Regions from separate parts of the Streptomyces sp. NPDC046349 genome, predicted to be linked through region 2. Evidence: riboswitches for the same ligand, from Rfam matches in the RefSeq annotation. Region 2 holds a riboswitch; the other holds the start of a gene.

Region 1 (7,631 bases), on a different contig from region 2:
CCAGGTCGCCGGCCTGGCGCTCGTACGCCCCCTACCGCCCGGAGTGCGCGAACCCCGAGCGCCGCGCGGTCGTCGGATCGGGCAACCTCGGCGACGACGCCTTCCGGCGCTACTTCGTCATCCAGACACCCGTCATGCTCGAACCGTATTGACGCCACGTGGCGTCGGCCGCGGCCCTCGCCGACCGGGCGGCGCTCGAGCGTATCGGTGAACGCCGGGCGCTGACGCGCACCCCGAGCCCGCGCCCGCGTACCCCGGGCTGCCCGTCGTCGTGGCCGGGCGGCTGGATTCGACGGTCGGCCTTGCCGCCGCGGTCGACCTCGTCCGCCACTGCCCGCACGCCTCGCTCATCGTGGTCGACGACGCGGTACACGCCCTGCCGCACGAGCAGCCGGAACGCTGTGCGCCTTCCTCGCCGAGTGGCTCATGCGCGTCGAGCACCGGCTCTCCCCCGTGCGTGGCCGGCCGGCCCGCGACGACGTTTTCCGGACGTTCGTACGGACCGGCGCCTCCTCCGTGACAGCGCGCCGCGGTTCGGGGCATGCGCGGACATGGCTGCGACGCGCAGACCGTGTGACACACCAGCGAACAGGAAGGAACGGCCATGCTGATAACGGTCACCCGCTCCGGAGGCTTCGCCGGCGGCCTGGAGAAGCTCAGCGCACTCGACACGACCGGACGCGCGGACGCGGCGGATCTGGAGGAGCTCGCCCAGAGGGCCGTCGCCCCCGTGCCCGACGGTTACCGCTACCGGATCACCGTCGACGACGAGGTGCTCGACCTCCAGGACCCCTGCCTGTCCGACGCCCAGCGGACGTTGATCCGTACTGTGCTCGGCGTAGGCGCCTGACCGTCCGCGGAGCCACAACTGCGAGGGCTACGAGGGCGGTACGCGCCGCCGCGGGGTTCCGGCCCGCGGCGGCGCGTCCACCAAGGGCTGCCCGGTCGTCCCCCGCCGGTGCACGACGACAGCTACGGCACCACCCCGCGTCGTCGGAACGCCCGGATACTCTCGGTAGGCGGACGCTTCTCGCCATGCAATGCACCGCATCCGACGCCGCGCGCGCTGATCCGCCGGGGGATGACGGGACAGCCCTTTGCCGTCACCGGCGCGGCCGCCTTCGGCACCGCCGATGACGCCGGACGCCGAGGCTCCGCAAGCGGATCGCGGCCCGGTACTGCGCCGACGGAAGGTGCCACCGAGCCCCGCCCGAGGGCGCTGGGCCCGCTTTCGGACCGAGGGCCTGCCTGCTGCGGGAGCGTGGCCTCGGCGCCCCACGCACCGCAGCGGGTCTCGGTCGCCCTGTTGGGCGCATCCGCACCCTGCGCGAGGCGGTCGAGGCTGGGCGGAACGGCCACGCGCAGTCTGCCCGTCGGGTCCCCTGCAGCCTGATGCAGGACCGGGCCTGACCGTCCATCACGCTCATGCTCAGGCTCAGGCGCGACTTTCGGCTCAGGCTCCCGCGACAGTGCAAGCAAAAGACTTGGGCACCTTGGCGCTGCGGCTGACCTGCATCTTCATCCCCCATGACCCGACGTGGCGTCAATAATGGCTCGACGTGGTGCCATTCATGAGCCATTATGGCGTCAAGGGTGGCGCACCTGTTGGCCGGACAGGCGGTGGGCGCGCGTTCGTGGGAGGGGTCGCATCATGGGGACAGTGCAGAGCCGGCAGCAGGGCACGCAGCCCGGCGCCATCACCGCCTTCGCCCGCTTCGCGCTCTGCGGCGGCGGGGTGGGGGTCGCTTCCAGTTTCGCCGTGGGAGCGCTTGCCTCCTGTGTTCCCTGGGTGCTGGCCAACGCCCTGATCACGGTGGTCTCCACCCTCCTCGCCACCGAGCTCCACGCGCGCTTCACCTTCGGCGCGGGCGGCCGCGCGAGTCGGCGCCAGCACGCGCAGTCGGCCGGGTCCGCGGTGGCCGCGTACGCCGTGACGTGCATGGCGATGGTGGCCCTGCGGCAGCTGGTGGCGGCGCCCGATCCCCTGCTGGAGCAGGTCGTCTACCTGTCGGCCTCCGCGTTCGCGGGCGTGGCGCGGTTCGCGGTGCTGCGCCTCGTCGTGTTCGCCCGGAACCACGCGCAGCCCGCGGGCAGCCTCCACGGCGCCCGCCCTCGGCCCGCGGCCGGGGCCCGCGTCGTCTCTGCCCCGGCGAACCCCGCGCAGCTCTGCCGCGCCGCCTGACCCGTACGGGGGTGCGGCGGGGGAGCGCTGCGCGCAGGTGGCCGTCCAGGGGTGCCCGTCAGCGGGCGCCCCTCTGCAGGTGCCCGTCCATCGCCCCACGCTGCGCTGACGTGGCGTCGGCCCGCGCGCGCCGCCATCCGCCCCCGTGGCCCCGGCTCCGTGCGGCCCGGTTCGCCGTGCGCGGCCTCCCCGGTGCCGCCCGCCGCCTGCTCGTCTCCGCGACCTCCTGAACGTCCGTAGGCGTTGGACCAGGGCCGTTCGGCCGTCGTGGGGAGAGGGAGTCCTGAAGGGCAGAGGCGAGGCGGCTCTAAACGATTGCCGAGTTATGCCCAAAAGGTCACTTTCTGCGGCATGAAACGGTCGGATAGCAATGACGCGGCGCCTGGCGCGGCCCGCCGACCGTCGGCGGCGATCCCGGTGCGCCGAGAAAGGAACGTCTCGTGATCCGCACGCGCTATGCCGTTGCTCTGGCCACCATGGCCGTTACCGCCCTGGCCGTCACCGCAAGTCCCGCCTCGGCGGCACCCGGTGACACGGTCAACATGTGCGCCAGCACGCTCACCCCGGACGGCTGGGTGGACGTCCAGTGGTGGAACAGCGGCGGGTGCGGCTCCGGCTTCACGCCCAACATGAAGCAGATCAAGGACCTGAGGGGCTACCCCGTCGGCACCCAGGTCAACGCCTGCGCGTCCACGTGGCCGCCCGCGGGCTGGACCATCACCAACACCTACTACTCCAGCGGCTGTCGCTACTCCGCCGTCCCCAGCTTCAACCCCAACACCTGGACGCTGAAGCGCACCTCCTGATCGCCCGCCGCCGTGGTCGACTTCCCCGCAGGTCGACCACGGCGGCCGGGCCAGAGCCGACGGGCGCGGTTCAGGGCCGTCGGGCGCGGTTCAGGGCCGGCGGGTCCGGTTCAGGGCCGGCGGGCCCGGCTCCGGGTGCGCGTCGCGACGTATCCGGTCAGGGAGGACAGGGCGAGACACAGCGGCGAGTACACCCGCAGATCCATCGCCGTGTACCGGGCCGGCGCCTGCTGGAGGTCCAGGCCGGATACGACCAGGCCGCCCAGGCCCCGCGCGGCCAGCACGGCCGATACGGTCCACAGCCCCGCCCGTACCGGACGGGCTCGGCCCAGGGCGGAGGCAGGGCGGGCGCCGGCCAGCACGAGGCCCGAGGCCGCGGCCAGCAGGCCAGCGACCGCGGCCGTCGCCGCGGCGGGCGGCAGCGACTCCTGCTCGGTGCCCACCACCACCTCGGCCAGTTCGGCCGGGGAGCCCAGCGGCCACGGCGAGCGGATCCAGACCGCGTGCAGTGCCGCGGCTGCGGCCAGGCCGCCGGCCGCCACGGCCGCCGCCGCCCGGACGGAGCGCACCGCCGCCGCCGAGCCGCTGTCCATGTCCGCCCCCGCAGCAGTTCCCGTCGTCGTGTCCATCGGTGCCCCTTCCCCGTGATGCCCGCCAGCAGATCCAGACAGTGGTGTATGGATTTTCCATACACTACTGTACGGAACATGGCGAAGGGGCGAGTGAGCAAAGAGGACTGGACCATGGCGGCGCTGAGGGCGTTCGCCCGCGGTGGCGCCGCCGCCGTGGCCGTCGATGTCCTCGCCCGCGAACTCGGCGTCTCGCGCGGCAGCTTCTACTGGCACTTCGAGAACCGCGACGCCCTGCTCGTCGCCGCTCTGGAGACCTGGGAGCGGCGTGCCACCACCGAGGTCATCGCCGCCGTCGGCGCCCACGAGGACCCCTGGACGCGTGCCCGGACCCTGCTGCTGGAAGCCCTCGGCGACGAGGGGATCGCCGGCCTCGAGCCCGCGCTGGTAGCCGCCCGCGACGCCCATCCGGCCGTGGCGGAGGTGGTCGACCGGGTGACCCGCACCCGGATCGGATACCTGGAGGTCGTCTTCGCGGACCTCGGGCTCGCTCCCGGCGACGCCCGCCACCGCGCCCTGGCCGCGTACGCCGCCTACCTGGGCTGGCTCGACCTGCGCCGCACCGCACCGGACATTGCACCAGAGGTGACGCCCGGCACGCCGGCCGCCGAGGCGGCACTGGTCCACCTCGTCTCCATGCTGGGGACGCCGCCTGTGCCGGGTGGGGTCATCGGTCGCGGGGGGAGCGGCTGATCTGCGCGGCGCATCGCGCCTGCCAAGCGGCGGGCGCGGCGCCGCGGATCCGGGCCGGGGCCGCGCCTGGCTCAACCGGAGCGGCCGGCCTTTGCCGCCGCGGCACGGGTGCGGACCGGGGCCGGGTAGTCCGCACCGCCCTGCCCCTGGACCGGATCGCGCCGCTCGTCGGCCTGAGCGGTGCCACGGCCCTGGTCCGCGCGTTCAGCCGGTGGGAGGGCATGCCGCCGGGGGCGTACCGGCAGCCGATACCGGTCCGCGTCCCCGGACCGCGCCGGGGAAGGGGGAGGGAGCGGGCGCGGGCGCGGGGTGCGGGGTGCGACGTCCACATCGGGTGGGACCCCGGCCGCGCGCCCGGTGCTAGATTGTCCGGCGGCCGACCCCAGGCCCCGGACGAGATGCGCCGTACCCGGTTACGCACGACGACGCGCGAGGTGCCGCACGAGCGGCGCCGCCCGCTGTCCGCACCCGGGCAGTGTCCTCGTCGAGCAAGATGGGCCGAACGCCATGACCGTGCCACTCACCCGCAGCCTGTACCGGACGACCGCGCACGCCGCCGGGGGCCGCACCGGATCCGTCCGCACGGACGACGGGCGCCTGGACGTCCGCCTCGCCCCGCCGCGCAAGAAGGTGCCCGGCACCACCAACCCCGAGCAGCTGTTCGCGGCCGGCTTCGCAGCGTGCTTCACCTCCGCGCTCGCCGAGGTCGCCGCCGAGTTCGGGGCGGACGCCTCCGCCGCGCGGGTGGCGTGCGAAGTCGAGCTCGGTACGACGGACACGCCCGCGGGATACGGCCTCGCGGTGTGCCTCACCGTCAGCCTGCCTGGATGGCGGGCGGCCGACCTCCGCCCCCTGCTGCACCGGGCGGACGAGGTCTGCCCGTACTCGCAGGCGGTACGCGGCAACGTACCGCTGACTCTGCTGGCCGTGGACGACCACGACGGCCCGACCGCCGCCGCCGATGACCGCGCCTGACGGGGAGCGGGAGCCGGGCAGGGAGCCCGGGGACGGCGTCCCGGTACCGGAACACGGAGCCTGGCGGCGCCGCGGCGTCAGCCGCAACGGCGGGCCGCTCGTCGAGGACCGGGACGACGAAGTGGTGTGGCTCCAGGCCGGGCCCTACTACGCCGACAGCCGGGGATTCGCCGGTACGACCTCCTTCGACGGCTCCCAGGTGCGCTTCCACCACCTCACCGGTGAGCCCGGCGACGACACCGGCACCTTCCGGTGGCACGGTGCGGACCTCGTCGAGCGGGGGGCCAACCCGGACGGGAGCACCTTCCTGGAGATCTGGACCCCATTGCCCGGGGCGGAGGGCGGCACCGGCTCCTGGTCCGGCCCGGACCACCACGTGGTGCGCGTCGGTCGGCACGTGGTGCACGTCGACTCCCGTGCGGGTGCCTACTGGCGGCTCTGACCGTGGCGGCTCCGGAGCTCCGCAGCTCCGGAGCTCCGCAGTCCCCCGGGCCCCGAACCCGGTCTCGGCCTCGGCTTCTTGCCCGAACACCCTGAACGGACGCGACGCGCAGCCGTCCGTGCGCCACGAACGGGCAGGCCCTTCGGAGACCGAGCCGCCCACCTCAAGCTGCCCGCCCCCGTCACCCCGTCACGACGGAAGGCTCATCGGAGTGGGGCGGGCCGGGCGGCAGCGGTATGGGCAGGCGCGCGGCTCACCGGCCGGCGGCCGGGTCCCTTTCCGGCTCCAGCATGCGTGTCAGGCGGGCGGCGAAGAAAACGGCCGCCCCGGCCGCGACGATGCTCAGGCCGTCGGCCACCATGCCCAGGGTCACCGCGTCGAGGAAGGACCCGAGTTCGTCGGCCCGCCGGTGGCGCACGCTCGCGTACCGGCCCAGCAGGAGCGAGCCCGCGAACGACGCCCACCAGAGGTTCAACGGCCAGAAGGGGCCCTTGGCGCCCCGCAGGCCTACCGTCCAGGCCTCGGAGGCGATCCGGTAGGGCAGCCAGAAGCAGGCCACCGGAACGAACCAGCCACCGATCGCCCAGCCCGGGCCCCGCCGGAACGCGGTGGGCGCGAGCACACCGGCCCTCTGCCGGATGCGGTGGAACCAGGTGATGAACACGGCCGCGCAGGCGAGCAAGGCCATCATCTGGAGCTGGTCCACCCTGAAGAACAGCGTGTCGACGGCCTGCCACCGGTCCTCGGAGAGGAAGGCGGACTCCCCGTCCCCTTCCACCGCGGAGTGCGCCCGGAAGCCGGCGTACAGGGAGAGGGCATCGCCTGCGGCGGCTGCCGTCAGCACGGCGTGCAGCACCCCGAGCAGCGCACGTCCGGGACCGGGGGCCGGGTGGGCCATGGGCGGTCGGGGGCGCAGAACGCCGGGATCGGAGACGGACATGATGGTGTGGACCCCCCACGGGCACGGAACGACGGCACCAGAAGCTGAGCGCGCAGAGGGAGACTACGCCAAGGCGCCCCGACACCCCACGGAGAATCCGCAGGTCGGGAGGGCGGGCAGGTCGACGACCCGATGGGGGACGTCCTCGAGCGCGCTCTGGACTTCGGCGACTGGTACGACGAGGGGGACTGACGCCCCGTCGCCCCACCGCTCCGCGCGCCTCCGTGGACGGTGGGCCGCTTCCGCCTGGACGGTGGCGCTCGGTGAGGGCCGGGGACCGGCATCGGCACCGGCCTCGCATCGGCACCGGCACCGGCACCTGCACCAGGCCTGCCTGCCCCGCGACGCATGGATGCTGAGTTTCCGGTGATACGCGCGGGACCAGGCGGTCACGACGGACCGCTCCTGCCGGAAGGAAGCCGGGCGTGACCGACATCTCCCGTACGGACGTACTCCTCGATCCCCGCCACGATGCGCCGCTCGACGGACCGTGCCGCTCCGGGGCCCGGGACGTCTTCGAACGGGGTGCGAATGAGCAGGCCGAGACCGCCCGTGCCCGCGAGGAGGCCGCCAAGGCGGTGTGCCACCGCTGCCCCGTTCGGCTCCCGTGCAGGCGCCGGGCCCTTGCCGATCGGGTCCCGCACGGTGTGCGCGGCGGTCTCACCGCGGACGAGCGCCACCTCCTGCTGGCGAACGGCGGCTGAGGGTCTCGGCGGCAGCACCCGACGAGGCGGCAGCACCCGACGAGGCGGTGGGACCCGACGAGGCGGTGGCACACGACGAGGCGGTGGCGCGAGGCCTGTGGGAACCCTGCCCCCCCCGCAGTGGCCCAGCTTCGGCCGCCCACCTCGAACGCCTCCGCGCGGCATCGCCGCCGCCCGTCGGCTCCTGCGCCGGCTCCTCCTCCTGCGCCACCGAACCGGACAACGCGTTTCCCGTCGTCACACCCTGACCGGCCACCCCG
Region 2 (7,631 bases):
CCCAGCGCCCCGTCGTACATCAGCCGCCCGTGGTCGATCACCATCACGCGCTCGCAGAGCTGCTCGATGTCCTGCAGGTCGTGCGTGGTCAGCAGCACCGTCGTGCCGCGCTCCTCGTTCAACTGCCGCAGGAAGCCGCGCACCTTCGCCTTGCTCACCACGTCGAGCCCGATCGTCGGCTCGTCCAGGTACAGCACGTCCGGATCGTGCAGCAGCGCCGCCGCGATGTCCCCGCGCATCCGCTGCCCGAGCGACAGCTGGCGTACGGGCACGTCGAGCAGCTCGCCCAGGTCCAGGCGGTCCACGCACCGCTCCAGGTTCTCCTCGAACCGCGCCCTCGGCACCCGGTACATCCGCCGCATCAGCCCGTAGGAGTCCTTCAGCGGCAGGTCCCACCACAGCGTGGTGCGCTGCCCGAAGACCACCCCGATCCGCTGCGCGAGACGCACCCGCTCCCGGGCCGGGTCGATGCCCGCGACGCGCAGCCTGCCGCCGCTCGGGGTGAGGATCCCGGTCAGCATCTTGATGGTGGTGGACTTCCCGGCCCCGTTGGGCCCGATGTAGCCGACCACCTCGCCCCGCGCGACCGCGAAGCTGATCCCGTCCACCGCCCTGACCTGGCGTTTCTCCCGTCGCATCAGGCCCACCCGGCGTCGTACGTCGAAGGCCTTCTCGACTCCGTCCAGCGAGATCAGCGCATCATCCACCACGGCTCAGCTCCCCGTGCTCCGGTACGAACGGACTCCCGCGCGCCAGGCCAGCGACGCGGGCACGAACACCGCGAGAGCCACCAGCGGGCTCAGGAACGCGGCCCACCCCGGCAGCCCCAGCGGATCGGGCCGCCCCAGCACGTACAGCGCGGGCAGCCAGTTGACGAAGGCCAACGGCACGATGAAGGTCACCGCGCGCAACAGCTCCGTCGCGAAGATCGTCGGCGGGTACTGCAGCATCGTGCAGCCGCCGTAGGTGAAGGAGTTCTGCACCTCCGCCGCGTCCCCGGCGATGAACTGGAAGGCCGCCCCGGCCACCATCACCGCCGCGAAGATCGCCGCACCGGCCAGCACCATCACGGGTACCAGGAGGGCCTTCCCGGCCGTCCAGTCCACGTCCAGGGACCAGAGCGCCCAGCCGAGCAGCCCCAGCCCCTGCGCGATGCGGCCCAGTCGGCGCAGCGCGAAACGATCGGCCGCGACCTGCGCGAGCAGCGGGACCGGCCGCACCAGCATGGTGTCGAGCGAACCGTCGCGGATCCGGGCACCGATCCTGTCGGTGTTCCCCAGCAGCAGGTCCGCCAGCCCCAGGGACGCCGAGCAGGACCCGTACAGCAGGGCGACCTCGGGCAGGGTGAAGCCGCCGAGGGCGTCCACGTGCGAGAACATGATGGAGATCGCGACGAAGTCCAGCAGCGTGATCGATGCGTTGCCGAGCGTCGCCAGGGCGAAGGACGTCCGGTACGTCATCGTCGACCGGATCCACATGGCGACGATCAGGCCGTAGCCGCGCAGCCCCTCCCGGACCCGGCCACGCGCCCGGGGCAGTTCCAGATCCGCGAACTCCCGCTCCGGGGCCCCCTCGGCCGCCTCGGCCGCCTCGGCCACGTCAGCCACCCTGGACCACCACCCTCCGCGTCGCCGCCGACTGCAACAGCCGCCCGATGCCCAGCAGTACGAGAGCCCAGCCGGCCTGGAAGCCCAGCGCGCCGACCGCGGCCCCGGCCCCCGAATGCTCGCCCAGCAGCACGTCCAGCGGCACCTGGAGCATCGCCGCCCACGGCAGTACGCGCACGAACTCGCCGAAGGCCCCCGGAAAGGCGGTCAGCGGCAGCAGCATCCCCGAGAAGAAGATCGAGACGACGGTCGCCATCAGGTTGATCCCGGCCCCGTCCAGCAGCCAGAAGGCCAGCAGCCCCAGCAGGTAGCGCAGGGCGAAGCTCACCACCAGCCCGAGCCCGACGGAGGCCAGGAACAGCAGCCAGCGCCACGGGTCCGAGGGCAGCGCCAGCCGGAACGCCAGCGCCCCCGCCGCGAGCGGGACCAGCCCGCGCCCCAGCAGTTGGAAGGCGGCGCGGCCCAGGTCGGCCGCGAGCCACCACATCTGGAGGTCCGCGGGCCGGTAGAGGTCGACGGCGATGTCGCCCGTGCGGACCCGCTCCTGGAGCTCCTCCTGGAACCCGCCGCCGATCAACGCCCCTGCGGCCAGCAGCGACTGGCTCACCCAGACGAAGGTGAGGGCCTGGGACAGGTCGTAGCCGCCCAACCCGGGGCGCTGGTCCCACAGGGCGATGTACGTGAACGCGACGATGAACCCGAAGACGGTGTTGGTGAACACGCCCGCCGCGGTCGCCGTCCCGTAGGTGGCGTAGCGCCGGAATCCGCCGGCCGCGACCGCCGCGTACAGGCCCGCTCTCCGGCCCACGCTCTGGCGCACTCTGTGGCGCACTCTCTGGCGCACCGTATCCCCTCCGTTTTCCGCGTCGTTCCTACGTCGGCCGGGTCGGCCAGGTCGGCCAAAGCGCGCGAGCTTAGTGCGGAGGGGCGAGCCACGCGACCGATTTACCCCCGTCCCGGGCGGTGGTCACCGGCCATCGGGTAGACACCATGAGGTACAGAAGTGGATATTTCGAACAGTGTCGAGGAGTCCTGGAGATGAGCGACCAGTCACCACCCGCGGGCTGGACCCCTCGAGACCCGGACACCCCGCCCGGCGCCCCGCACCCCCGAGCCGAACGGCCGCCCGGGCGGCGGACGCAGCCAGGGCCACAGCCTCCCGGAGCGGGCGGCGGGCCCGTCGGCGGCGGACCGGGCGCGAAGTCCCGCCGCGGGCGGACCGGATGGCGCCGCCTCCTCCCCACCTGGCGCGTGGTCCTCGGCGCCGTACTGCTCCTCGCCCTCCTGATCGGCGGCGGCCTCGTGGCCGGCTACCTGCTGGTCGACATCCCGCCGGCCAACGCGGCCGCGACCGCGCAGTCCAATGTCTACCTGTACTCCGACGGCTCCCAGCTCGCCCGCGACGGTGAGGTCAACCGCGTCAACGTGCCCCTCTCGCAGATCCCGCTGACCGTCCAGGAGGCCGTACTGGCCGCGGAGGACCGGGACTTCTACTCCGAACGGGCGGTGGACCCCAAGGCGATGGTCCGCGCCGCGTGGAACACGGCCACCGGCAAGGGCACCCAGTCCGGTTCCACGATCACCCAGCAGTACGTCAAGAACTACTACCTGGGTCAGGAACAGACGATCAAACGCAAGGCCAAGGAGTTCTTCATCGCGATCAAACTCGGTCGTGAGAAGTCCAAGGCCTACATCCTCGAGGGCTACCTGAACACCAGCTACTTCGGCCGCAACGCCTACGGCATCCAGGCCGCTTCCCAGGCCTACTACGGCAAGGACGTCGGCAGCCTCACCACCGCCGAGGGCGCATACCTCGCCACCCTGCTCAACTCCCCCAGCGCCTTCGACGTCGTCTCCCACCCGCAGAGCCGCGCCCGTGCCCTCGCCCGCTGGAACTACGTCCTCGACGGCATGGTCAAGAAGGACTGGCTGCCCGCCGCCCGGCGCGTCGCCACGCAGTTCCCCGAGCCCGGCAAGGTCCGGGCCGCCGCAGGCCTGTCCGGCCAGCGCGGCTACCTCGTGGAAGCGATCAAGGAATTCATCCTCGACCGCGAGATCCTCGACGACAAGACCCTCGCCGAGGGCGGCTACCGCATCCGGACCACCATCGACCGGCGCCGCCAGGCCGACTTCGCCGAAGCCGTCGACGGCCAGATGCTGAGCAGGCTCGACCCCGAGGCGCGCAGGGCGGACCGGGTGGTCCGGGCCGGCGGGGTCTCCATCGACCCGGCCACCGGCAAGGTCGTCGCCATGTACGGCGGCGTCGACTACACCAGGCAGTACGTGAACAACGCGACCCGCCACGACTACCAGGTCGCCTCCACCTTCAAGCCGTTCGTCTTCGCGGCCGCCGTCGAGAACGACTCCCGCACCCAGGACGGCCGCAGGATCACCCCCCACACGGTCTACAACGGCGACAACAAACGTCCCGTCGTCGGCGGCCGGATCCGTTTCGCCCCGGAGAACGAGGGCCAGGTCTCCTACGGCAACATCACCGTCAACACCGCCACCGACCTCTCCGTGAACGCCGTGTACGCGCAGATGGCCGTCGACGTCGGCACCGCCAAGGTCAAGAAGACCGCCGTCGATCTCGGCATCCCCGAGGACACCCCGAACTTCGTGGTCGGGCCGGCCATGGCGCTCGGCACCCTCCAGGCCAGCGTCCTCGACATGACCCAGGCGTACGCGACCCTCGCCGACCACGGCCGCCGCACCCCCTACACCTTCCTGGAGGAGATCGCGAAGGGCGACGACACGATCCCCCTGCCCGAGCGCACCCCCGTCCAGGCCATCAGTCGCGAAGCCGCCGACACCACCACGTCCATGCTGGTCAGCGTCGTGGACAACGGCACCGGTACGGCGGCCCTCGCCGCCGGACACCCGGCCGCGGGCAAGACCGGTACCGGGGAGCTGGACCGCTCCGCCTGGTTCGCGGCCTACACCCCGACCCTGGTCACCGTGGTCGCGATGATGGGCCAGGACCCGGACACCGGAACCCTGGAGTCGCTGTACGGGGCCCTCGGCGAGCCCCGCATCGGCGGTGGCGGCTACCCCGCCCGGATCTGGGCCTCGTACACGAAGACCGCGCTGGAGGGCACCGACCCCGTCGACTTCGAACTCGAACTGCAGCCGGGCGCCGCACAGCCCCCGGCGCCGCCCTCCTGGCAGTCGGAACCTCCGCCGGAGACCCCCGGCGACGACACCCCCTCTCCTCCCCGGCGGCCCACACCGCCGTCCGGCGGCCAGGACAACGGCGGACAGGGCGACAGTGGCCGCACGCAGGGCGGCCGGGACAACGGAGGCCAGGACGGCGGCGGCCGCAACGGCGGACAGACGCAAGGAGGCCAGGACACCGCGGGTCGCACCCAGGGCGGCCAGGACGACGGCGGCACCAGCCAGGGCGACGAGGGCGGCACCACGCCCGGCGCCCAGGGCGGGACGGGCACGGGCACGGGCGGGGGCGGCTGGGACGGCGGCGGAATGGTCGGCGGCCGCCGCCCGCCGTCCGCCTTCCTGGAATGAGCGGGATCAGTGACCGGAGGTCGCCTTCAGCCCCACCACGGCGACCAGCAGCAGACAGATGAAGAAGATCCGGGCGGCGGTGACGGGCTCACCCAGCACCGCCATACCGAGCACGGCCGCGCCGGCGGCGCCGATGCCCACCCACACCCCGTACGCCGTGCCGATGGGCAGGGTCTTCGCGGCGTAGGACAGCAGCACCATGCTGGCCACGATCCCGGCGCCCGTGAACACACTGGGCCACAGCCGGGTGAAGCCCTCGGTGAACTTCATGCCGATCGACCAGCCGACTTCGAGCAGACCGGCGAGGAGAAGGAGAACCCAGGCCATGACGGCACCTCCGAGACATCGAGCGATACGGGGTGCGTCGTCTTGTCGTACCCGGTACGGCGCGTCTCGTCGGGTTCTCCCCCACCGTAGCAAAGGGCAGCGAAAAGGGCCGGTGACCTCGGCCACCAGCCCTTCTGCCGTGCGTGTCGACCAGAGGCTCAGAGGTACAGCCCGGTGGAGTCGTCCGACCCCTCCAGCCGCTCCGCGGCCACGGCGTGCAGGTCCCGCTCGCGCATCAGCACGTACGTCGCCCCGCGCACCTCGACCTCGGCGCGGTCCTCGGGGTCGTACAGCACCCGGTCCCCGGGTTCGACGGTCCGTACGTTCTGCCCGACCGCGACGACCTCGGCCCAGGCCAGCCGCTTGCCCACGGCGGCAGTCGCCGGGATCAGGATGCCGCCGCCGGAGCGCCGCTCGCCCTCGGGCAGGTCGGACTTCACGAGCACGCGGTCGTGCAGCATGCGAATGGGCAGCTTGTCGTGGGTGGTGTTCTCGCTCACGCCCCGAACCTACCTTTCCGCGCCCGTCCCGTACCGCCCAGGGTCATCCGCGCCTGCGGCGCGCCGTGACGACGAGCAGGCCGACGACGCCGACCGCGAGCAGAGCGATGGGCACGACGCGCTCCAGACGCGGGGCCCCGTCCTCGTGGCTCAGACCGTCCCGCACGTCCGTCACGAGGCGGTTCACGGAGGCGTAGGCCCGCCCCGCGGTCTGGTCGACGCTCGAGGCGACCCGGGCCCGCGCGTCCCCGATGATCGTCTTCGGGTGCATGCGCACGCCGATCTCGTCGAGCGTCTCGGCGAGCTGCTCGCGGCGGCGGACGATGTCCGCCTCGATCTGTGCGGGGGTCCTGGCTTCCGACACCGCGCTGCCTCCGTCGTCGTGGTCGTGATCGTGTGGGGGCGTAGTCCGCCGTGAACAGTCTGTCAGCTTAGTCTCGTGACGTACCGATCCCCTCCCGAGGAGACTGTCAGATGAGCGAGCGACTCCAGCCGGGCGACACCGCCCCCGCCTTCACCCTGCCCGACGCGGACGGCAACGAGGTCTCGCTCGCCGACCACAAGGGCCGCAAGGTCATCGTGTACTTCTACCCGGCCGCCCTGACGCCGGGCTGCACGAAGCAGGCCTGCGACTTCACGGACAACCTGGACGTCCTGGCGACGGCCGGCTACGACGTGATCGGCGTCTCCCCGGACAAGCCGGAGAAGCTGGCGAAGTTCCGCGAGAAGGAGCACCTGAAGGTCACCCTGGTCGGCGACCCGGAGAAGGAGACGCTGACGGCGTACGGGGCGTTCGGCGAGAAGAAGCTGTACGGCAAGACGGTCACGGGCGTCATCCGCTCCACGGTGGTCGTGGACCAGGAGGGCAAGGTCGAGCACGCCTTCTACAACGTGAAGGCGACGGGCCACGTAGCCAAGATCATCAAGGATCTGGGCATCTGACGCCCCCGTCCCCCCGGAGCGGGCCGCCCCCGACAAGGGGCGGCCCGCTCCGCTTACGCGGCGGGGAACGAGGGGGCGACGATGGTCGCTCCGCACGAGCGGGAGCCACTGGCCGCGGCCATAGCCGAGTCGATGAGCTGTGCAGACCTGGCGAGACGGCTCGGGCTCGAAGTCAGCGGGGACAGCGGCGAAAGTTTCGGGCCGCAGCGGAGCTCCACGGCTTGGACGCCGAACATTTCACACACCGGAGCGCCGGGCACCTCTGCTCGGACGAGGCCATCGCCTCGGCTGCGGCCTGGTCGACGACCGTCCGCGAAGTGGCCCTCGCACTCGGCCGCCCGGCCGTCGACCGGGACGCTGTCGCACATCGTCAGCCGCATCGCTGCGGCAGGCACAGTCGCCAGCCACTTCACGGTGCGAGACGGCAGCGCGTCGAACTGCCGTTCACCGGGCAGGAGCTCGCCCAGGCTGCCGCCACATCCGGAAGCCTCCGCGGGGCGGCGCGAGTTCTGGGCATGCCGGACGACGGACGGTCGTCGGACACTTCACGCGACGCCCATGGGGCAGGCCGCCGGCCGCGGCCGTGAAGCCGGTCGCCCCGGACACGCTCGCACTGCATCCCGAGGGCTCCACCCGGACCGGGCGCCCCCGTCTCCCGCGCTCTGACAAGAAGTGGGGGGCCCGCACTCCTGCGCCTGGTGCGGGAACCCCGGCGAGCGGCAGGGGCGGCCGA

The links. Region 2 has a riboswitch for guanidine ahead of ACZ6JS_RS04220 (DMT family transporter). Riboswitches for the same ligand answer to the same signal wherever they lie in the genome.
Region 1: it holds a riboswitch for guanidine, as region 2 does, so the genes downstream of both, ACZ6JS_RS34705 (Ohr family peroxiredoxin) here and ACZ6JS_RS04220 (DMT family transporter) in region 2, are expected to answer to the same signal.

What each region holds. Positions count from the first base shown of each region.
Region 1 is NZ_JBVJFK010000022.1:4,426-12,056, forward strand. It holds gene ACZ6JS_RS34675 (alpha/beta fold hydrolase) at 1-211, shown strand, start outside; gene ACZ6JS_RS34680 (protealysin inhibitor emfourin) at 605-850, shown strand; gene ACZ6JS_RS34685 (GtrA domain-containing protein) at 1,652-2,182, shown strand; gene ACZ6JS_RS34690 (hypothetical protein) at 2,623-2,988, shown strand; gene ACZ6JS_RS34695 (DUF3995 domain-containing protein) at 3,099-3,617, opposite strand; gene ACZ6JS_RS34700 (TetR/AcrR family transcriptional regulator) at 3,696-4,310, shown strand; guanidine-III (ykkC-III) riboswitch at 4,680-4,742, shown strand; gene ACZ6JS_RS34705 (Ohr family peroxiredoxin) at 4,818-5,285, shown strand; gene ACZ6JS_RS34710 (hypothetical protein) at 5,272-5,727, shown strand; gene ACZ6JS_RS34715 (DUF4328 domain-containing protein) at 5,981-6,667, opposite strand; gene ACZ6JS_RS34720 (WhiB family transcriptional regulator) at 7,093-7,371, shown strand.
Region 2 is NZ_JBVJFK010000002.1:114,628-122,258, reverse strand. It holds gene ACZ6JS_RS04240 (ABC transporter ATP-binding protein) at 1-707, opposite strand, end outside; gene ACZ6JS_RS04235 (ABC transporter permease) at 714-1,598, opposite strand; gene ACZ6JS_RS04230 (ABC transporter permease) at 1,600-2,439, opposite strand; gene ACZ6JS_RS04225 (transglycosylase domain-containing protein) at 2,646-5,129, shown strand; gene ACZ6JS_RS04220 (DMT family transporter) at 5,136-5,456, opposite strand; guanidine-III (ykkC-III) riboswitch at 5,488-5,557, opposite strand; gene ACZ6JS_RS04215 (GroES family chaperonin) at 5,615-5,956, opposite strand; gene ACZ6JS_RS04210 (DUF3618 domain-containing protein) at 6,000-6,320, opposite strand; gene bcp (thioredoxin-dependent thiol peroxidase) at 6,431-6,898, shown strand.